One region of the Pseudoalteromonas sp. ASV78 genome, then DNA from elsewhere that is predicted to be linked to it. Evidence: predicted binding sites of a transcription regulator. Region 1 holds the regulator's gene; the other holds the start of a gene.
The links. The regulator LexA, encoded in region 1, represses DNA repair genes until DNA is damaged. The targets are predictions, from matches to a motif close to TACTGTATNNNNATACAGTA.
Positions count from the first base shown of each region.

Region 2: uvrD (DNA helicase II) is a predicted target of LexA. The motif match lies at 7,700-7,719, and genes of this name have one in related genera.

Region 1 covers NZ_JBLOPA010000001.1:3,258,773-3,270,682, reverse strand. Annotated here, with positions in the region: gene ACMVDV_RS14845 (chemotaxis protein CheA) at 1-760, opposite strand, end outside; gene ACMVDV_RS14840 (response regulator) at 776-1,138, opposite strand; gene ACMVDV_RS14835 (STAS domain-containing protein) at 1,148-1,420, opposite strand; gene ACMVDV_RS14830 (SCO family protein) at 1,589-2,209, opposite strand; gene cyoE (heme o synthase) at 2,206-3,114, opposite strand; gene ACMVDV_RS14820 (COX15/CtaA family protein) at 3,123-4,112, opposite strand; gene ACMVDV_RS14815 (transmembrane cytochrome oxidase associated protein) at 4,130-4,624, opposite strand; gene ACMVDV_RS14810 (SURF1 family protein) at 4,626-5,366, opposite strand; gene ACMVDV_RS14805 (DUF2909 family protein) at 5,320-5,682, shown strand; gene ACMVDV_RS14800 (cytochrome c oxidase subunit 3) at 5,582-6,457, opposite strand; gene ACMVDV_RS14795 (cytochrome c oxidase assembly protein) at 6,469-6,996, opposite strand; gene ctaD (cytochrome c oxidase subunit I) at 6,996-8,597, opposite strand; gene coxB (cytochrome c oxidase subunit II) at 8,598-9,740, opposite strand; gene lexA (transcriptional repressor LexA) at 10,165-10,782, opposite strand; gene ACMVDV_RS14775 (hypothetical protein) at 10,857-11,651, opposite strand; gene ACMVDV_RS14770 (PaaI family thioesterase) at 11,773-11,910, shown strand, end outside.
Region 2 covers NZ_JBLOPA010000001.1:2,760,515-2,772,424, forward strand. Annotated here, with positions in the region: gene nfuA (Fe-S biogenesis protein NfuA) at 1-359, shown strand, start outside; gene ACMVDV_RS12365 (hypothetical protein) at 372-644, shown strand; partial or broken gene ACMVDV_RS12370 (IS630 family transposase) at 1,041-2,073, opposite strand; tRNA gene ACMVDV_RS12375 (tRNA-Met) at 2,563-2,639, opposite strand; tRNA gene ACMVDV_RS12380 (tRNA-Met) at 2,787-2,863, opposite strand; tRNA gene ACMVDV_RS12385 (tRNA-Met) at 2,946-3,022, opposite strand; gene cysQ (3'(2'),5'-bisphosphate nucleotidase CysQ) at 3,265-4,062, opposite strand; gene nudE (ADP compounds hydrolase NudE) at 4,055-4,627, opposite strand; gene yrfG (GMP/IMP nucleotidase) at 4,689-5,339, shown strand; gene ACMVDV_RS12405 (dUTP diphosphatase) at 5,336-5,959, opposite strand; gene ACMVDV_RS12410 (peroxiredoxin-like family protein) at 6,080-6,721, shown strand; gene ACMVDV_RS12415 (YacL family protein) at 6,752-7,120, opposite strand; gene ACMVDV_RS12420 (hypothetical protein) at 7,232-7,456, opposite strand; gene uvrD (DNA helicase II) at 7,784-9,949, shown strand; gene ACMVDV_RS12430 (GNAT family N-acetyltransferase) at 9,927-11,910, shown strand, end outside.

The sequences.
Region 1 (11,910 bases):
CAGTCGTATCAAGTGCTGTAATTTGCGTATCATCTTCAGCAAATAAACCACCGCATAGCGCAATGGTAATATCAGCGTCATCTTCAACCCACTCAAATATTTCTCGAATAGCACTCTCTGTTTTTGCTGTATTTAAAAAGAATCGCCAAGATAAAAAACAATCTTCGACACTTAAATCTGCAATCTCAGGGATCTCATTACTGAAAGCTTGAGTCTCTAAATCTCCCAGCTCAGCAAGCTCACTGATCATATACAGTGGCTCATTGCCAGTTTTAAATAAATGCCGATGAGGCTTAAAATCAATCTGATAAGTGTTCAGGGCAAGTTGAACGGGATTAGCATCGACTTCAGCTGTATGGTTATCGGCTTGGTTTACCCCTAAAATCTGTTCAAACTTAATTCTGAGATCGATAGCTTCTGCTAAATTAGGTTCTTGCTCTGCTTGTAAGCTACGAAGTAACTCCCGCAAGCAATCAACTGATTTAAGTAATAGGTTAACATGCTCTGCGCTAAGCTCTCGTTTCCCTTCACGAATTTGATCTAATAGGGTTTCGAGCACATGAGTAAAGTCAGACACAGAGTTAAAACCAAATGTACCACTGCCACCTTTAATAGAATGCGCAGCACGAAAAATGGTATTGATTGTTTCTAAATCTTCTTCGCCAGGCACCAAGTTTAATAACTCAGCTTCCATGGCATCTAAGCCTTCAAAACTTTCCTCAAAGAATACTTCAAAAAATTGACTTAAATCTATACTCATACCCCATCCCCTAGATTAGCGAATCACTTTTTTTAAAACCGCTAATAACTGTTCAGGATTAAAGGGTTTAACTATCCAGCCAGTTGCACCAGCAGCCTTCCCTTCTACTTTTTTATCCATACCCGATTCTGTCGTTAGCATTAGCAATGGCGTAAATTTATAGTTTGGTAAGGTGCGCAACTCTCGGATCAAAGTGATGCCATCCATTACCGGCATGTTGACGTCTGATATCACCGCATCAAAACCTTGTTGTTTTGCGATGTTCAGTGCTTCGCTGCCGTCCTTTGCCTCAGTGACCTCAAAACCCGCCTTTTTCAGTGTAAAACTCACCATTTGACGCATCGACGTAGAATCATCCACGGCTAAAATTCTTTTCATATAAACCCCTTATTCCGCATTTTCAAGTATTAGATATTCACTTAGGCCTAAGCGATTAATGGCATTTCTTAAAGGCTTACTTTGCCCAACCCAAATAATTTTGTGTTGTAAGCACAGCAAGTGCTTTTGCAAAGCACACAATAGTTGAATTGAGGCGGTATCTGCGCGTGCAACCTCACTTATATCGAGGCACACATCATCATTGCGGTGTAATTCTTGTAATAAATCTTGGTGTAAATTTTCAACTTGAGTGATTACTAGTTCAGCAGGAAGTTTTAACATATTTTTCGCACTTTCCATGTTTAACCAATTCATAACAAAAGCTTAGACTGAGTTAGTAAAAATGCCATAAATGCGTTAAAAAAAGAGTGAAATTATTTATAGGGGAATAAATGAACAGTAAAAAGGAGCTCAACGCTCCTTTACAATAATTAAAATATACTTGTTTTATTAAAAATGATCCGCAATCTGCTTAAATTCGGTTATTAATAATTTAGCATTAATTAACGGTACACTACCTTGTTTAAACTCAGGTTTAAAAATAGCTCTTACTGCACCTTGCGGGTCAACCATAGCAATTGAAGCACTATGGTCAACGGCATATTCTTGCTCATCACTGTCGCTAATGGCGTAAATTAACCCCAATTCTCTCACCAGTGGAAATAAATCTTTATGTTCCCCTGAAACGGCTAAAAAATCAGGATTAAAATAATCAATGTAGGCTTTGCGTTTAGCTGTTGTATCGCGTTTTGGATCAACCGCTAAAAACCAAATTTGCAGCGGGTACTCAGCGTGCAATGCGTTATAGACACCTTTGAGTTTAGCTAATGTCAGTGGGCAGATATCAGGGCAGCTGGTATAACCTAAAAACACTAAATTCCATTGGCCTTGTAATGTTTGCTTCGTCACTTGCTGACCGTCTTGGTCCTGCAAGGTAAAGTCGCTTAACGGCCGTGCTTGTTCGTATACTAAAGCTTCAACTTCAGGTATCGCGCTATCACTGCATGCCGTTAGTAACAGTAAACCTAGGGTCAACCATACAGGTCGACACTTAACTGCTAAGTTATTCATATAACAAACCATTTATCGATAAATAAGGCGACAAAGAGTAACATTAAATGAATAATCGAAAAACGAAATAAATCCATTGCCGTATCGTCATTTCCTGCCAATTTGAGTTTTACTGCCTTATACGTAAACATACTATTGAGCAAGGTAGCTGCTATCAAATAGATAATCCCCGACATGCCAATTAAATAAGGCAGCACGCACACTAAGGTAAGTAATACTGAATAAGCAACTACGCAGGTTTTACAAAAATCGATGCCATGGGTAACAGGCAACATAGGTATTTTGGCACGCTCATAATCGCTTTTACGCGCAATTGCCAACGCCCAAAAATGCGGTGGAGTCCAGGTAAATATGATCATCACCAGTAACCATGGCGCTGCCGCCATTTGTCCAGTTTCAGACACCCAGCCCAATAATGGCGGCATTGCACCAGCAAGCCCACCAATAACAATATTTTGCGGTGTTGCACGCTTTAAAAATGAAGTATAAATAAATGCATAACCAACTAAGGCAAATAAGGTTAATATGGCTGTTAAAGTATTAGCCCAGATCATCAGCATTAGAAACCCACTCACTCCAATGACTGCGGCAAAACTTAATGCATGCAATTTTGATAACCGACCTTTAGCCACTGGGCGATGGCGAGTTCGTGCCATTTTACTATCTATTTCGCTGTCGACCACATGATTGATCACGGCCGCCGCCGCAGATAATAAACCAATCCCCAATAAACTAATAAATTGCACGCCAATACCGCGGCCAACATCGGGCGCAAGTGCTAAGCCAACCCATGCAGTTAACACCAGCATGGCGACTACTTTAAATTTACTGATCGCTAAATAATCATTTATTAAGCCGCTAATTTGGCTAGGTGCTAACTTTGTTATTGCTATTAATTGTGTCATAACTGCCCCTAAGTACGTGCTTTCAAGTAAAAACATAAACGAACTACCGTTAATAAGAGTATGGCAGCCATTAAATTATGTGCCAGTGCTACGCCTAGCGGAAAATGCCAATGCACAACCGCCAAGCCTAAACAAATTTGGCACAGTAGTGCGACCAATACTGCAACGCAGCACTGCTTAATTTTTCTTGAAATTGCGCGGCTATAAATACGCCACATGATCAGCGCTAACACCACACAAGTAACTAACGCCCAGATCCGATGTAGTAAATGAATCGACATTCTGGCTTGCTGCGATAACACACCGTATTCATAGGTGCTGTGCTCTAACGGCAATTGAAACACACTGCTCAGTGAAAACGGTTGCCCATAACTACACAATGGTAAGCCATTACAGTGCGGCGCGGCATAGTTAGCAGCAAGCCAGCCACCGAGTGCGATTTGCATTATTAACACCGCTAAAGCCACTAAACTAAGTTTAAAGTAACGCCGTGCAGGCGTATCACCGCCATAAATTGGTTTCGCCGTTAGCCGCAGATACAGCAATGTAATCAATGATAAAATACTAAATCCACCTAATAAGTGGCCCATCACGATTAATGGCTGCAAATTCATAGTGACCGTCCACATCCCAAGCGCAGCTTGAAAAATAACTAAGGCAAGTAACAAAAATGGTAATTTAACCGGCATTATTGGATGCTGACGCTTTATAAAAGCCAAAATAAATAACGCCAAAATAAGTAAGCCGAGTGCTCCAGCAAAGTAGCGATGGATCATTTCCTTCCACGCTTTGGCGGTTTCAAACATCATATCTGGGTAGCTTTGCTCTACATGAGCTAAATCAGCCGCATGTTTTGGTACGGTTAAAAAGCCATAACAACCTGGCCAATCAGGACACCCCAAGCCAGCATCACTTAAGCGCGTATAGGCGCCTAAGCCAACAACCAAAATTGATAACAGAAAAGTGGCTAACACTAAGTGCTTATAATTTTTATACATAGTTAACACTCCTTTGCTCAGCTAGAACGCGAATAGTTAAGTAATTTTTTTAAATCTTGGAGCAGACCTTTTTGCGTTAATCGATTTTGTTGCGGCTCATCATGATACGGGTATTGCAACACCACTAAGCCCATATGATCGATTAAATAGAGGCTAGCAGGCGTCAGCTCATCAATACTGGCTAGTTGCGGCCAAGGGGTCGCTGTTTGCTGTGCGGCACCTAAAATAACCATATCAACCTTGCCTTGGTTTTTACCAAGCGCCACATATAAATTATCAAGCGCTTGCAACTGCTCAGCACATGGCTGCCGGCATTGCTCAGGATGGTTTAAGGCAATAGTCCATTGTTTATGTTCTGTACTTTGCCAATCTTTAATTTTTACTTCTGTTGTTAAAAACTCACCGTTATTGGTCGATGCAGAGGGTATCCAGTCTAACTTTAATGCTAAATAAGCCAGTACTAAAGGCACTAAACAGCATCCGATAAAAATTACCATGGGTTTATTTTTCATTTTAATTCCTTCTTTTACTGGCAAAAATAGCCACCACAACACACGCCAAAGCAATTAATAGCCATTGCACGGCATAGCCATAATGCTTTTGTGGACTCATCACCACAGCTTGATAATGCGGTATACCTAGCTCATCACCAGCACCTTGACGATAGCCGATAAAATCAGCCATCGTTTGCTCTGCTTGTTGGGTGAATAACTGCAAATCTATGGTTTGTACTCGCTTTGGCCAACTGTCATTTTCGAGCTTGTTTATTGAGGCGTTATCTAAGGTGAAACCACTGAGCTTACCCTGCTTCAGTTGCACATTGATTGTGATGGGTTGATTCGGTAACTCGATAGCCGGTAACTGCTCGCGTGAAAGCGGAGCTTTAATCCAACCAAGATTAATTAATAGCGGTTTTTTGCTGGTTGCGGGTTTAAACAGCGTTAACACATCATAGCCAACCTGCCCTTGATAAACTTGATTATCTAATAACCAATAGTAATCATTATCTATCGTGCCGGTTAAAGTTGCCTGAACTCCGGTTTTGTTCCAGTCACTAGGCAGTGCCTGCACTTGCGGCCAATCCATTACACCTTGCGCTTGAACACTGGCGATATGAGCAAGTTGCTGTGTTTTAGCTGCTGCTCGTTGCATTTGCCAATAACCTAAACGTAAACACACCAATACCACAACAATCACCACGCAAACGATGAAAATTGAGCTAAGCTTTTGTTTACGCCATAAAATTAACTGCATAAAGGTGAACCCAGTGATTATTAAAATTATTATTGTACTGTTGTTATTGTTTATACTTTTTAACTTATTTAGAGCATTGTTTATTATGGTTTCAGGCCGAGATAATGGGCGGCCAATGTCACATTATTTAGGCCGCCGCGTGTTGTTTTCTGTCGTAGTGCTCGTTGTTGTTATTGCAGCGTTGAAGTTAGGATACATTTATCCAAATGCTAACCCTACAACACATATACAAACACAAATAAACACAACCAAACCACATCCACAAAGTGCCAATACCAAGCAGCCGCTTGAAATGCAAAGTGTTTATCAGGGCTAAAATGACCTTTTAAAATTCTAAAAAATACCACCAGTAAAATAATGGTACCGAGAGTCACGTGCATGCCATGAAAACCGGTTAATAAGAAGAACGTATTGCCATACACACCGGCATCTAAAGTAAGCCCTAAGTCTTGATAGGCGTGAATATACTCTTCAACTTGTAACCCTAAAAATACAACGCCAAGTAAAATAGTGAAGCCTAAAAAGACTTTTAGTGGGCCACGTTTATTGTTTTCCATTGCCACATGCGCAAAGTGCAACGTCACCGATGAAGTTAGTAGGATTAATGTGTTTATTAATGGTAAACCCTGCCACCCCATTGCTTGTGTCGTGCCCCCAGCAGGGGTTGTCACTAACGGCCACATAGCTTCAAAGGTTGGCCATAAAACTTCGTTGGTCATCGCGTTGTTGCCCGCACCACCTAACCAAGGCACTGAGATCATTCGCGCATAAAACAACGCGCCAAAAAAGGCCATAAAAAACATCACCTCAGAGAAAATAAACCAACTCATTCCTTGGCGAAACGAGCGATCCATTTGTGCTGAGTACAAACCTTGATGTGATTCTTCAATCACATTCTTAAACCAGCTAAATAGCATGTAGAGCAAAATTGCTATTCCGCCGTAAAGTATGTAATGACCACTGCCCCCCTCGGAGCCTACCTGCATAACCGTCAATGCGGCACCTACAGCAATTAAAAACAGCGCCACAGCTCCCACAATAGGCCATGGGCTTTGTGATGGCACATAGTATTTTTCGTAATTTTGATTCATCTCACTTGCTCCTAATTACTAGCCACTAACTGACTACTAATATCAAACACGGTATACGATAAAGTCAGCTCTTCTACATCGTCTGGTAACTCTGTATCGACGTAAAAAAGTAATTTAAACTCTACCTCTTCACCGGCTTTCAATGGCTGTTGATCAAAACAAAAACAGGCCATTTTATGTAAGTATTTGGCTGCTTTTCCTGGCGATACCGAAGGTACCGCCTGCATAACTTTATCTTCATTGCTGAGGTTTTTTGCTTTAAACAGTACCTCGCGCATTGCTCCGGGCTGCACTGAAACACTGTATTCAGCTGATTGCACCGCAAACGGTGCACCACTTTGTGCATGGGTAGTAAAACTCACATCCACCTCGCGTGTTTCATTAATGCTGGTGCTTTGCTTTGCTTGCTCTAAGGATGGTTTGCCATTAAGTCCTGTTACATCACAAAAGACGTCATATAACGGCACCAAGGCAAAGGCAAAAGCAAACATGCCTAAGCATATCAACACTAAGCGCTTAAGCAGTGGTGCGTGGCTCATTACTTGATCTCCGGCGGTGTTTCAAAGGTATGATATGGCGCAGGAGAATCCACTTCCCACTCTAACCCTTCGGCGCCATCCCACACCTTCGCTGGCACTTTATCGCCACCTCTTGCGCACTTAAATACCACTACCACAAATAGCAATTGCGATAAGCCAAAGGCAAACCCACCAAGACTAATAATGGCGTTAAAGTCAGCAAATTGCAGTGCATAGTCAGGAATTCGCCGTGGCATACCTGCAAGGCCAACAAAGTGCATAGGGAAGAATAGTACGTTCACACTCACCAAAGATAGCCAGAAATGCCATTTAGCTAAGGTGATATTAAACATATGCCCCGTCCACTTCGGCAGCCAATAATAGGCCCCTGCCATGATTGAGAATACCGCGCCTGTGACTAATACATAATGAAAATGCGCAACCACAAAGTAGGTATCGTGATACTGAAAATCAGCAGGGGTAATCGCCAACATCAAGCCGGAAAAACCGCCCAAGGTAAACAACACGATAAACGCAATACTGAATAACATCGGCACTTCAAAACTAATTGACCCACGCCACATAGTGGCTACCCAGTTAAATACTTTTACCCCCGTTGGCACCGATATCAGCATAGTTGCATACATAAAAAACAATTCAGCGGCTACCGGCATACCAGTGGTGAACATATGATGCGCCCAAACAATAAAGCTTAATAAGGCAATCGAGGAGGTGGCATATACCATAGAGGCATAACCAAATAATTTCTTACGAGAGAAGGTCGGCACTATGGTCGAGATAATACCAAAGGCTGGCAGGATCATAATATACACTTCAGGGTGACCAAAAAACCAAAAGATATGTTGGAACATCACCGGATCGCCACCACCAGCGGCATCAAAAAAGCTAGTAGCAAAGTATTTATCAGTCAACACCATAGTCACAGCACCAGCTAATACTGGCATAACTGCTATTAGTAAAAATGCGGTGATTAGCCAAGTCCAAACAAATAGCGGGAGTTTCATCCAGGTCATCCCTGGTGCGCGCATATTCACTATGGTCACAATGACATTAATTGCGCCCATAATTGAGCTGATACCCATAATGTGCACGGCAAACACAAATAACGCAGTGTTATCATTACTGTAAGTGGTGGAGAGCGGTGCATAAAAAGTCCAACCAAATGCAGGCCCGCCGCCAGGCATAAACAATGACGCTAATAGAATTAAAAACGCGAACGGTAAAATCCAAAAACTCCAGTTGTTCATCCGTGGCAGTGCCATGTCTGGCGCGCCAATCATTAAGGGCACCATCCAGTTTGCCAGTCCTGTAAAGGCAGGCATAACCGCACCAAATACCATGATCAAACCATGTACTGTGGTCATTTGATTAAAAAAGTGCGGGTCGACTAACTGCAGTCCTGGCTGGAATAATTCAGCTCGGATCACCATAGCCATGGCGCCACCTATTAAAAACATAGTGAGCGAGAAGATTAAATATAAACTGCCGATATCTTTATGATTGGTTGTATATAACCAGCGCTTAAACCCTTTTGCGCCGTGATGATGCCCATCATCATGATGTGCAGCTGTATTATCGTGTTGTTCTATTACGCTACTCATTTATTTAGCCTCCGATGTTGCATCAAGCTCAGCTTGAATCTGACTCGGTTGAATAACATCGCCAGTATCGTTACCCCACGCATTTCGTTTATAGGTAATAACCGCTGCTAATTGTTTAATTGATAGCTGCTTAGCAAATGCTTGCATCGCAGTGCCTGGGCGACCATGTATTACTACATCGATATGATCTTTAATATCACCAAGTACAACAGGGCTGCCCTTAACTGCGGGGAACACCCCTGGTAACCCCATACCCGTAGGTTGATGACATGCTGCACAACTAGCCATGTAGACCTGCTCACCCAGCGTCATTAACTCTTCTTTCGATAATGTTTGATCTAGTAACGCTGCATCCGCGGCGGCCGCTTTTTGCTTCGCTTGTTTAGCATCAGCCAGCCATGTGGCAAAGTCTTGCTCAGATTTAGCTTCCACAACCACGGGCATAAAACCGTGATCTTTGCCGCATAGTTCTGCACATTGCCCGCGGTAAATGCCCTCTTCATTAATTTTCGTCCACGTTTCATTGATAAACCCTGGATTAGCATCTTTTTTCACCGCAAAATCAGGCACCCACCAAGAGTGGATCACATCATCTGAAGTCATTAAAAAACGCACTTTTTTGTTAACCGGTAAGACTAAGGGCTTGTCTACTTCAAGTAAGTAGGTCGTCGTTTTATCAGCTTGATTAGTTATTTGTTCTTGCGGAGTCGATAAAATAGAGTAAAAAGCCACATCTTCGCCCATATACTCATAATGCCATTTCCATTGTGAACCAGTAATTTTGATGGTCAGATCAGCTTTACTCGCATCTTCCATCGCAATTAAGGTTTTTGTGGCAGGAATTGCCATACCAATCAAAATAACAAATGGAATAGCAGTCCAAAGTATTTCAACTTTAGTGCTTTCGTGGAATTGGGCTGGAATTGCCCCTTTTGATTTTCGGTGATGTATTAACGCCCAAAACATAACGGCAAATACAATCACCCCGATCACACAACAAATAATAAATATAGTCATGTGCAGTTGATAAACATTATTACTTATATCGGTTACACCTTCGCGCATATTAAATTGGCTATTAGCCAACAATTGCTGCGGAAGCATAAGTAATATAAGCCACAAGGTAGAGCTCAGTTTACCCATGTGACGGCTCCTTTTGATGCTATTGCAAGACGCAAAGCGAAAAGGCGGCACTGCTTTTTCACGCCAATTCGTTATTTTTTTATTGTAACTGGTAATTAACTCTGCCTCTGGAAAGTGCTTTTGCGTAAAACTTCGCAACTTTTAAAGACAAGTGTTAACACAGTGTATTAACCAATTAGTTAAAAAACGAACAATTAGCAAGTTTTAGGAGTAATTAATTTCTCTTTTGGTGCATAAATAATAACTAGAAATCAGCGCGTTATTTTGTAATGAAGGGGAGTAGTAGTGGGCTAAAAGTAACGTATAAGTAGAGCTGACAAGGGCTTGAGGGGCATAGCTAAGTATGAAATTTAGCCATTAAAGAGGTAAAAAAAATCAAAGCACCAAACTTCACCAATTTGGTGCAAAATAGTAAACAAAAAACTTACATCCAATCAGCGTTACGGATCACTCCAACCGCTAATCCCTCAATATTGAAAGATTCATGCTCAAGATCAACTTCGATAGGCGCAAATTCATCATTTTCGGCATGCAAAAAAACTTTTTTACCTGCTTTTTCAAAGCGCTTTACTGTTACATCATCATCAACACGGGCAACCACCACTTGGCCATTCTCCGCAACTTGAGTGCTGTGTACTGCCAGTAAATCACCATCCATAATGCCAATGTCTTTCATACTCATGCCCTGCACTCGTAATAAAAAGTCTGCTGCTGGTTTAAATAATAATGGGTCAACTTGGCAGTGACTCTCAACATGCTGTTGTGCCAAGATTGGCTCACCAGCAGCTACCCGACCAATTAGCGGTAAACCAAGTTGTTCTGGCTCTTCTTCTTCAACCAACTGAATACCACGGCTAGCACCGGGCTTCATTTTAATTACGCCCTTTTTAGCCAGTGCTTTCAAATGTTCTTCCGCTGCATTAGCACTTTTAAAACCTAGCGTTTGCGCAATCTCAGCACGGGTTGGCGGCATACCGGTATCTTTAATAAATACTTTAATAAGTTCGAGAATTTGAGCTTGGCGATTCGTTAATGGGCGCATACAACTGGTTTTCCATACAGTACATTTAACTGTGAGTATATACAGTTATCTGAAAATCGCAAATATAAATTGGCTCAAAATCGCGCCGTTAATAACAAGCTCATACTATTTAAGCCACTTCCGGAATCAAGCGCTGAGCCTAAACCTAATTTTAATGCGACATGTTGATTAAACCAATATTGTGTTTGCAGTTCATAGTTGTCACTGAGGTTATCGGTATTACGAATATTGGCAATTAATCCTACTGACCATGCCTGATTTACATAATAAAATGCCCGCCCTTGCACATAGCGATAACGTCCCGCTAATTGTTTTAACTCTAAATCCCAACCTTGGTTATTATCAATATCAGTCCAGCGCACATAAGGCGCATAAGTCCACTCTACCGAGACGTTTTCGGTGTTCTGCTGCCAGTTAATATTGTAGCTTTCAGCTCGACTGTAATAAGCGTTAAAGCCAAGTTGCAGCTGTTCATTCATCTGCTTACCAAGTGCTGCACTTACTAAATAATCGGTATCTCGCCAATCTTTGTTATCATCGGAGATCCTTTGCAGGCTGGCCTGCATAACTAACCCCTCAGGGCCATAAGCGGCAGCATCGATATTTAAATAGTTAAAATCACCATTCGAGAATCCGCCAACAGCATAGTTATTCACTCGATTTAAGTGGGCTTTAAATTCATATGGTCCAGTTAGAGACTCAAGATCTTGAGCAAAGTAACGATAACGCGCGCCTAAAAATGACTCATCTAAACCGGCAAGATCGGTAAAACCAATATCCAGTTGATGCTGTGTAGCAGCTACAACTGGAGCCTGAGCAAGTACACTCATAAGCAGTATTGCACTAAAGCCAAGTACGTTTAACTTCATCCTTTAAGCCTATTAACAAATACATAATAAAGGTACATTTTAGCTATTTTTATGATCTTAACTGTAGAAAAATGTTTAAAAGTGTAGACTGATTTAGTAAATAAATTAATGAGGTAGACTGATGAGTATTTGGTATCAACCGATCACCCTAGCGCAATGTAAACAACTTGATGACGGTATAAGTGGTCAAGGCACATTAATGAAAACCATGGGCATTGAAATAAGTGAAATAGGCGATGATTATTTAGCAGCAACCATG
Region 2 (11,910 bases), 500 kb from region 1:
TAGAAGAAGCTGAAATTGATTTTGTTACCGATAAAATGGGCACCCAGTTAACACTTAAAGCACCTAATGCTAAAGCCCGTAAAATCGGCGATGACGCAGGCCTTAACGAACGTATTCAACACATGTTAGAAACAGAGGTTAACCCTCAGCTTGCTAACCATGGCGGCCAAGTAAGTCTTGTAGAAGTAACAGCTGAAGGTATTGCTGTTTTACAATTCGGCGGTGGCTGTAATGGTTGTTCTATGATCGATGTCACGCTAAAAGAAGGCATTGAAAAAGAAATGATTGCTAAGTTTGATGAGATCACTGGTGTTGCTGATATCACCGATCACAAAGCTGGCGATCATTCTTACTATTAATCGCTCATAATCATGTTAAAGCGGCTGATATATCGCTTAGGCTCTGAACCTAAGCTCAGCTTAAAACGCTTTTTACGCGGCCTTGCACTGTTTGTGCTGGCCGTGGTATTTATTGCCCTCGGCTATTATAGCCACTACAGCTTACAAATCATCGGCTTAGTAATTTTAGCCATCGCACTATTTTTCGCAGCGTGGGGTTACCTTGGTATTTTTGCCAACCGCTTCTCGCAAGTGCTAGAGCGTAACAACTCACGCCCAGAAGAAGACCCAGATCTTTGGAAATAGGTTCTAGGTTCTAGGTTCTAGGTTCTAGGTTCTAGGTTCTAGGTTCCATCAAATTGTAGACATAAAAAAACACGCTTTAGGCGTGTAGATTTAATAGAACTTGTTATTTCAGTTGGTTGCGGGAGCCGGATTTAAATAGATGGCCTTTGCTGGCTAATGTAGAGCTGAGACCGACGAGCTATTTATTTCACTGAATTTCAGACATAAAAAAACACTCATTAAAAGTGTCGATTCATTATTACTTTATTTCAGTGGCTGCGGGAGCCAGAATTTATGAAGAGCGAACCGACGACCTTCGGGTTATGAGTAGCCCAATCTTTGCACCCACTGAATTTTAGACATAAAAAAACACTCATTAAGAGTGTCGATTCATTATTATACCAATCTGCATAAAGATTAAGTCAATTTTATCCAGTCTCTAGAGCATATGCTTTTAACCGTATCAGGAACTGAGATGAATTTATTCCACGCTTGCGATACCTGTTCGACTATTTCTTCATAACCACTAAATACACGATTTGATAGACAGTGTTGCCGTAGCCAACTCCATACTTGCTCCATTGGGTTTAACTCTGGGGAGTAAGGTGGAAGCTTTATCAACGTTATATTATTAAATGGTTGTACAGTATCAATAGTATGCCAACCAGCACCATCAACGATCACAACCGCATGACGTCCCGTCTCCGTGGCTTTTGATATTAATTCCATGTGTTGCGTCATGACGTCTTTATTGACGATAGGGCTGATCAACGCTTCTGTTTTACCGTTACTTGGGCACACAGCACCAAATAAGTATCCATACTCGAACTGCTGTTGTTTTGTTGCGCAAGGTCTAGAGCCTGTTTCAGCCCATAAGCGCGTTGTTTGATTTTACTGGCCAAACCGTGCTTCATCTTGAAACCAAACATCAATGCGATCTAAAGGAAGATGTCCTGGGGTGTGAAGGATCGTTTCCACTTGGAACTTTTTTAAAAGCCTCTTGGCTTTCTTTTGACTGCTTTGGGTGCTTAGAACGGCTTGTGATCCAGCTAAACCCAAGCTTTTTGAGCAGTTTGTAAATATGATCGGTGTGATACCTTACGTTGAACTGGTCATAAATATACTGAGCAATATCTTCCCCCATTAGTCTGCCTCCTTCTGAAGAACGTGCTGACTGCTTTACATAATGTGACAGTGTGTCTAGTTGTTGTGAGGTTAATTTAGCTGGACGGCCTTTAATCGGTTTGTTGTTCAAGCCAGCAACGCCATTGTTAAGGTAGTTTGAAACCCATTTATTGACACTGCCGCGTGCTGTATTTAGCCGCTTAGCAATATTCGTTCTGTTTTCGCCCTCAAAGAATAATGAAACAGCAAGCAAGCGTATACGCTTTCTTGCATTAGGCTCTTTACGTGATAAAGCTAAAAGTTGTTTGGATTCTTCTAAGTTCAATTTAGTAAAAGTAGATAAGTATCGGTGCGCTAATTAGATCACATAATTTGGCAGATTGGTATTACTTGATTTTAGTGGTTGCGGGAGCCATTTATGAAGAACGAATCGACGACCTTCGGGTTATGAGTAGCCCAATCTTTGCACCCACTGAATTTTAGACATAAAAAAACACTCATTAAGAGTGTCGATTCATTATTACTTTATTTCAGTGGTTGCGGGAGCCAGAATTTATGAAGAGCGAACCGACGACCTTCGGGTTATATAGCAACATCAAGATCTTCATTGAATATCAGACATGAAAAAACACTCATATAGAGTGTCTGTTCATTCTTAATTTTTATTTCAGTTGGTTGCGGGAGCCGGATTTAAATAGATGGCCTTTGCTGGCTAATGTAGAGCTGAGACCGACGAGCTATTTATTTCACTGAATTTCAGACATAAAAAAACACTCATAGGGAGTGTCTGTTCATTCTTAATTTTTATTTCAGTTGGTTGCGGGAGCCGGATTTGAACCGACGACCTTCGGGTTATGAGCCCGACGAGCTACCAGGCTGCTCCATCCCGCGCCTGAAATTGCAGATTTATTTATAGTTGCTATACATTACAACTTGGCTTTCAACTCTCTAAAGAATTGGTTGCGGGAGCTGTGAAGGTGAAGAGTGAACCGACGACCTTTTAAAACTACCTATTGCACCAAATTTTAATAAAAAAATTGGTTGCGGGAGCCGGATTTGAACCGACGACCTTCGGGTTATGAGCCCGACGAGCTACCAGGCTGCTCCATCCCGCGCCTGTATATTTTAAGTCTATCGACTAGTGATTTTTAACTCTCACCAAGAGCTTTACAGTAACCTAAAACCTCTAAAGGAAATTGGTTGCGGGAGCCGGATTTGAACCGACGACCTTCGGGTTATGAGCCCGACGAGCTACCAGGCTGCTCCATCCCGCGCCTGTATGTTTATAGTCCCAGAGCCGGATTTGAACCGACGACCTTCGACTTCAGGTTTAAGCAGTCCGGCGAATGATTTATCATTCTGCTCCATCCCGCGCCTGTAATTTCTTATTCAACAATTTCGCGTTATTTGCGAGCCTGTTTCGAAGAGAGCGCTATAGTATAGGAATCATATTATAATGCAACAGTTAAACTGCTTAAAGCTGTTCAACCGCACAAAAAGCAAACAAACAGGGTAATTAAACGGCTCTTTGATGCGGATTTATCATTTTTTGCCATTCCCAATCGGGGTGTCCCATTACAATGAAGTCAGGATTCTCTGTACTCTCACGTTGATTATAGGTCAGCGGATTAAACTCAGCATCAGTAATACAGCCCCCTGCTTCTTCAACAATTATTTGCGATGCTCCCGTATCCCACTCTCCAGTTGGCCCGATCCGTAAAAAACAATCAGCTTTACCTTCAGCGACAATACAGGCTTTTAAAGAACATGAACCAACAGCAACCGTTGTGAACTGCATATTTAAGTACTGACTTACTGCTTCAATCTTTTGGCGACGACTAACTGCCAAAGTTAAGTTATCTGGAGTGGCAACATTAATTTGTTGGTCTTTACCATCTATACGCTTAAATGCGCCATTTTGATAACTGGCAAAATAAGTGGTTGCTTTCGCAGGCCAATAAATCACCCCAAGCACTGGGCGATTGTTTTCAATCAAAGCGATATTTACAGCAAAGTCACCGCTTTCTAAAATAAATTCTCCAGTGCCATCCATAGGGTCGAGTAACCAGTAACGCTGCCAATCTTGCCTATCTGCTAAAGCAGGGATGGGTGTCTCTTCTGACATTATAGGAATATCTGGCGCCAGCGCTTTTAATCCAGCAACTAATACATCGTTAGCGGCTAAATCGGCTTTAGTGACGGGTGTGTGATCTGACTTTTCTTGCTGACCAATATCATCTTTCTTGTAAATAGCCATAATTGCAGCTCCTGCGCTTTGCGCAAGCTCAATACATGGCTCAAGTAATTCAATCATCCGCAGCTCCTGATTCTAAATACTGAGTTAATAATAGCAAAGCTGCAACACTTCGTGCTTCTGTGAAGTCTGATTGTTGCAATAATGACTGCCAATCAGTTAATGGCCACTTAACAACCACTAAAGGTTCTGGTTCATCACCAGGCAAGGTTTGCGGATAAAGTTGCTGTGCAAATAAAATGTGCATGGTGGCATTAAAATAACTTGGCGCCATAGACACCGTTTTCAGTGGCTGTAATTGCTCTGCGCCAAAACCCACCTCTTCTTTTAGCTCTCGATTAGCTGCTTGCTCTGGGGTTTCGCCAGGATCTATTAACCCTTTCGGAAAGCCTAGTTGATAATCATTGGTGCCAGCGCAGTATTCGCGTACCAACAGTAGTTCATTATCAGCCGTTACTGGCACTATCATTACAGCCCCACGGCCACCGCCGCGGATCCGTTCATATTGACGCTGTTCGTCATTTGAAAATTTTAATTCAAGTGATTCCACCGTAAATAATCTACTCTTAGCAACGACTTCGGTGCTAAGGATCTGTGGTGGTGTTGGGTGCTTTTTCTGTGTCATTGGCATTAATTTGCTATCATGGCAGTTAGTTCAATAATAAACCCTATAAGATGAAATTCCTATGCTAAATTGGTCGAAAATCGATACAGTGCTATTAGATATGGATGGTACTTTGCTTGATCTCCACTTTGATACTCACTTTTGGCTTACCGTGATCCCCGAACAGCACGCCATTGTACAAAACATCAGCTTGGCGCAGGCTAAAGCTGATATTCTCAAACGTTATCAAGCGGTCAGCGGGCAACTTCAGTGGTATTGTTTAGAGTACTGGGAGCAACAACTTAACCTGCCAATTCTGGAGTTAAAGCGTCAACACCAGCATTTGATCAAAGTACGTGAAGATGTACCAGAATTTTTAACTGCATTACGAAAAGCAGGTAAAGAGTTAATCTTACTGACCAATGCACACCCGGAAAGTGTGATGCTTAAATTTGAACAAACCAACATCGATAATTATCTCGATGGCGTGATCTCAACGCATCAATATGGTGTAAGTAAAGAGCACCAACCATTATGGCAGCAAGTACAAGCTGAGTTAGGTTTTAAGAAACAACGAACGTTATTTGTTGATGATAGTTTGGCCGTGCTAAATGCCGCTAAAGAATATGGTATTGGCCATTTATTGGCGGTTGCAAACCCTGATAGCAAACAACCGCACAATGAGATCAGTGACTACTTAAACGTGACCGATTTTCGTACTCTGCTCCCTTAGTTTTTCGGGTAACGAGCCTCTAAGCCTTGGTAAACAAGCTTTGCGAAATCAGCATGCTCAGTATCAAGGCTTTTAACCACCTCAACTAAATGCTCATTATCTTCTTGGCCATTCCACACTTTAATATAGCTACCCTCTTTATAACCATGATCTTGGCGGAAAAAGTTAAGCGTATTCTTACCAACATAGCCACGATATAAATCATCGATATCCATGCCTATTTGCGCCATACAACCAGCAAATGCCGCTGCATTAAAAGTTTTTTCTGCGACAGCTGATGCTGCTAGAGTCTCTAACGTTTGTTTGAAATCATCGCCTTGTTGCGGTGCGCTTAATTGTTGCTCAAGCTGCTTAGCTAGCTCCAAGTAGCTAGTCTCACCATCAATGCGTAGCGATAAACCAAAATGAAAAATATCAACCAGTTCTAAAATAACTTGCTCGGTATCTGGAGTTTGTTTTTTCCACCATTTCCAACCGTAATGATCAAGCATTTCTGCACATTCAACCCAAATAGCACGATACCATTCAAAGCCTTGGCTAAACCATTGCTCATGAACTTTGGTGTTCATCGCATTTTGCATTTCTAGCATCACCACTAGTTTATTTAAATTGGCAGACATATCTCTTCCAGTTACTATTTTAATTGCAGTAATAATACAGGTAAGTGAGATCTAATGAAATTATTTCTCCAATTAGCCTATCTTATATACCACACGTTTAAAAAATTATTAGAGACTTACATGTTAAAAGCAATCCTACGCGCTTGTTCATTCGCAATTACTGTATCAATGGCTACATCAGTGGCTGCTGCAACGGCTACAAATATTGCGGATCAGGCTGAAAAAGTTAGTCCATTGATGCCCGGCTTAACAGTGCCAGCAATCACACTGAAAGATAAAACAGGTAAAAATGTTACTTTAGCTGAACGTTTTGCTGAAAAAACAACGGTGCTTATCGTATACCGTGGTGGTTGGTGCCCATATTGCTCGAAGCAATTAGCGAATGTGCAAAAAATTGAAGCTGAACTCGCTGACCTAGGTGCGCAAATTATTGCAGTATCACCAGATAGTCCAGAAAAATTGGCTGAAAGCAAAATAGATTCACCAAATTATCAGCTACTTTCTGACGATAGCCTATTACTTAGCCAAGCGCTTGGTTTAGCTTTTTACCTTGATGATAAAACCGCGACTATTTATCGTAATAAACTAGGGGTAAATTTTGTGTCTCTTGATGGTAAGGCGAAGGTAGCCTTACCTGTGCCGGCAGTTTTTGTAATTGACCAGAAAGGTTTAGTGCATTTTCAGTACGCAAACCCTAATTATAAAGTTCGCCTTACTGAAAGTTTACTATTAGCGGCAGTAAAATCTGTATCTGAGCAATAGCGTAATTAGCAGAGGGCTTTAACCCTCTGCTTACCTGCCGGTGGTAAATTCTTGCCATGAATTAATCAGATCTACAAAATCTTCAAAACCACAGCCACTGCTTAAACCATTTTCTTCGAGCATCAGTTCATCATCTTGATAAGCAAATAAGTCTTCTGAGTCTTGGTGCAAGGCATGGGCTTCAAAAATGGCTTCATCTTTATTTAAAATCAAATCAATTTCTTGGCCCTGTAGCGTTAACGGCTCAAAACTACTTGATACTGAGGCTATTAAAGCCTGTACCATGGCAATTTTGTCTTTGCCGATCTCTTCATTTAACCAACGACCAATAACTGCATGTTCACTGCTAATTTTAATCCGCAGGCCACTGATTGGATCGCGTATAAATTGGTATTCCATAACTTTACCTAAATACAACTAATGCTCGGGATTATACCCTAGTCAGTGCTGAATAAATAAAGCCAGATACAAAAATAGCGCTAAAAAGCGCTATTCTTTTAAGTGACACAGCTACCGGTAAGATCTAAACCGAGCGGCATCAATGATTGCCCAAATATAGACTATAGGCAGCAATATAAAACCAATCGCAACATAAATAAGCGCGCCACTAATAACCCACGCTAGGAAGAAAGCAATTGCCGCCATGATCCGGCCTTGTACTAACTGCCCTAAACCTGGGAAAAATATATTACAAATCGCTGCGATCACATTACCGCCTGAACCTTGCTCTGCCATGTTAACCTCAATTATTAATTAAATTTTATTGTTATCTACTTACATTCTTCATGCCAATTATTTAATTATTAAAAATCAACAAGTTAAAAACAAGAGCCTTACTAAAAACTGGCTTAAATCGTGATTTTTACTAAATATAAGTCAAATTGGCGATGTAACTTAATACTGTTGTTCTAGCTTAGCTAAAAAATGGCTATAAATGAATCATTAAGTTTTTAAAGCCTTCAGAGGATCCGTTAAATTAACTGGTTATAAAAACAGTATTTTATTTAGCCTAACAAAAACACCTGTTATACTGCTTTTAATATTGATTGAAAAGGCGTGATGATGGACGTTTCAGAATTACTCGACGGTTTAAATGATAAGCAACGGGATGCAGTTGCTGCCCCACTTCAAAATATGTTGGTGCTGGCTGGCGCAGGCTCAGGAAAAACTCGAGTACTCGTTCATCGTATCGCTTGGCTCATGCAAGTAGAGCAAGCCTCTGCTTACAGTATTTTTGCAGTAACCTTTACCAATAAAGCTGCCAAAGAAATGCGAACCCGCGTTGAAGAGGCTCTTAAAGCCCCCGTCGGTGGTATGTGGATTGGTACTTTCCATGGCTTATCACATCGTATTTTGCGCGCCCATCACCGTGAAGCTAACTTACCAGAAGCGTTTCAGATTTTAGATTCAGACGATCAACTACGCATGATCAAACGCTTATTAAAAGCCATGAATATTGATGACAAAAAGTGGCCTGCGAAACAGTTTGGTTGGTATATCAGCGCCAAGAAAGATGAAGGCCTGCGCCCCAAAGATATCCAAGCTTATGACATCAATGAGCAAATGATGCTTAAGGTCTATACCGCTTATCAAGAAGCCTGTGACCGTGCTGGATTAGTTGATTTTGCCGAAATATTACTGCGTAGTTTTGAGGTTCTAAAAAACAATCCAACCTTACTACGTCACTACCAGCAACGTTTTGCTCATATGCTAGTAGACGAATTTCAAGATACCAACACCATTCAATATGCATGGCTTAAATTACTCGCCGGCGATACCAACAGCATTATGATTGTTGGTGATGATGACCAGAGTATTTACGGATGGCGCGGTGCAAAAATTGAAAACATCAAACGCTTTTTAACCGACTTTGAAGCCGAAACAATTCGCCTCGAGCAAAACTATCGTTCTACTGCTACTATTCTAAAAGCGTCTAATGCGCTTATTCAAAATAATTCAGACCGGATGGGTAAAAGCCTCTGGACCGATGGCAATGATGGCGAGCCTATTTCTGTTTATGCCGCTTTTAACGAATTAGACGAAGCCCGCTTTGTCAGCAGTAAATTGCGTAGTTGGCTCAATGCTGGTAATGCATTACAAGACGCTGCGATTTTATACCGTAGTAACGCGCAATCGCGGGTACTTGAAGAAGCCATGCTACAAGAAGGCTTAAAATACCGCATTTACGGCGGTATGCGCTTTTTCGAACGCCAAGAGATTAAAGACGCACTGGCGTATTTACGCCTTGTTGGCAATCGCCAAGACGATGCCGCTTTTGAGCGTGTTATTAACACCCCAGCCCGCGGTATTGGCGACAAAACCCTAAGCCATATTCGTGATTGTGCACGCAGTGAATCACTGCCGCTTTGGTACGCTGCAAAAGCCATTGTTGAGCAACAGCATCTATCAGGGCGTGCGGCTAGTGTTGTAACTAAGTTTGTTGAGCTGGTTGAGCACATTGAAGACAAAATTGGCGATCTCACGCTAGAAGAGCAAGCCAAATACGCGATTCAAACATCGGGCCTTATGGCTATGTATCAAGCTGAAAAAGGCGAAAAAGGCCGTGCTCGGGTAGAAAACTTAGAAGAGCTGATCAGCGCCTGTGGCCAATACGAACTCCCAGAAGATGAAGAGTTTAGCTCACCACTGCAAGGATTCTTGGCTTATACCTCCCTGGAGTCGGGTGATGGCCAAGCTGAAGAACATGAAGATGCCGTGCAAATGATGACACTGCACTCAGCGAAAGGCCTAGAGTTCCCGCTGGTATTTATGGTTGGTGTTGAAGAAGGCATGTTCCCATCACAGCAAAGTAACGAGGAATCAGGCCGCTTAGAAGAAGAACGCCGTCTTTGTTACGTAGGCATGACTCGCGCCATGGAAAAACTCTATATTAGCCACGCTGAAAGCCGTCGTCTTTATGGTCAAGAAAAATACCATAGCCCATCACGCTTTTTACGTGAAATGCCAGAAGATTGCATTGAAGAAATTCGTATAAAAACCCAAGTATCGCGCCCGCCTGCAGCTGGCCGATTTAGCTCATCGGTGAGTCATGCAGCATTTGAAGAAAGTGGCTTTAACTTAGGGCAGCATGTATTACATGCTAAATTTGGTATGGGAACAGTTATTAATTACGAAGGCAGTGGCGCTCAATCTCGCGTACAAGTGAATTTTGATGACTTTGGTAGTAAGTGGTTAGTAACTGTTTATGCACGACTGCAAGCTATTTAGTCCGCAATTAGCATCGTTCCTCACGCAACTTGCCTATGCAAAACATAGGCAACTGCTATTAGTTACTGGCGAGCAAAATTGGTGTTACCAGCAAGCCAATGAGTTACTTAAGCAACTGAACCACCCCCTGTGCAAGGTATTATCAGCCAGCCGTGAGCTCAAAAATAGTAGCTGGCCTGAACATACTCATCAGATCCTCGGCCAAGAATTTCAACATGTTATTTATGATGGCTTTAGTGGCTTAGCCCCAGATAAACTCGCCGCTCTCAGCGGCACAGTGCAAGCTGGCGGGTTATTTATTTTATTATTACCAGAGCTGGCTGATTTACAGCATTGGTGCGATCCAGCCCTCGAAACCTTTCAATCATTTGCGCAACAACGCCAGCACAGTTACTTTAATCAACGTTTAGCTGGTTTGCTTAGCGATAACTCACTACTGCATTTTAGCCAAACGGAAGGTTGGCAGCCGCCTCCTAAAGTGAGCCCCGAAACTGGTGTACTTTCACTTACAGAGCAACAGTATTGTGTTGAGCAAATAATTAAAACCGCAACGGGAAGAGCGAACCGGCCATTATTGATCACTGCTGATCGTGGCCGAGGCAAATCTGCGGCACTCGGCCTTGCAGCAGCAAAGCTTAGCGATAAAAACATTATTATCTGTTCACAACAATTTACAGCTCTACATAGCTGCTTTAAACATTTTGCAGCTATGCGAGGCTGTCATTATCAAGCACAACAAAAACAGCTCGCTAACTTACGTTATATTGCACCAGATCAACTATTAAATGAGCAGCCTCAATGCGATGTGCTGCTAGTTGACGAAGCCGCAGCAATTCCAGTGCCTATGCTTATCAAAATGCTTGCTCATTATCCGCGCATTGTATTTGCCAGCACTATGATTGGTTATGAAGGTAACGGCCGCGGTTATACTTTGCGCTTTAAACGTTATTTAGAAAAGCACTTCAAAAATATGCGCAGTGTTAATTTAGAGCTACCAATACGTTTTGCTCCAGCGGATCCTCTTGAACAACATATTTGTAAACTCTTAGCCCTAGATGCAGACTATACAAGTAGTGAGTTTAATAATGCGGCACTTGAGTTTAGCGAGCTGAAAACAACGGAATTGGCCCACGATGAAGCGCGACTTCGCCAAGTCATGGGCTTATTGTCGTTAGCGCACTATCAAACTAGTGTGAATGATTTACGCCACCTGCTGGATGCTACAGCACAGCGTATTTTTGTCTGCCAACAACGTGATACGCTTCTTGGGGTATGTTTAATTGCTATTGAAGGCGGTTTAAATACAACAATAAGTGAACAGATTGCCAGTGGCCAACGCCGCCCGCAAGGCCACTTAATGGCGCAAACCTTAGCGCAGTTAACCGTTGAGCCAAGTATACTCACCTTAAACTGCGCTCGTGTTGTCCGCATTGCTGTTGCACCATCGCACCATAACAACAAGATTGGTTCAAAGTTACTTGCGCATTGCGAGCAACAATTAACTGCAAGCTGCCATTGGTTTGGTGCCAGTTTTGGTGCAAATGCCAGCTTACTAAAGTTTTGGCAAGCGGCGGGCTTTAATCTAGTCAAACTAGGGTTCAAACAAGATAAAGCAACCGCAGAACATGCTACACTGGTACTAAAAAGTTTAAGTCGAGACAATACCTTAAACAGGCAACTAGAAAGCGAATTTCAGTCTGATTTTGCATTGCAACTACTCGATCATTTTAACCAACTAGATCAGCAATTAATCGAACAAGTACTTACAGCTTTTATGCCACAGCAGGTAGATCGCCACTTAGATAAACGATTAAAATCTTTATTAACAACAGACTATCAATTACACGCCATAAAACCTTTACTATGGCGGACACTTTGGTGCACACCTCGCAGCCTGTTAACCTGCGATGAAAATACCAAATGCCTTTTTATTAGGCTAATATTACAAAACTGGTCACCTC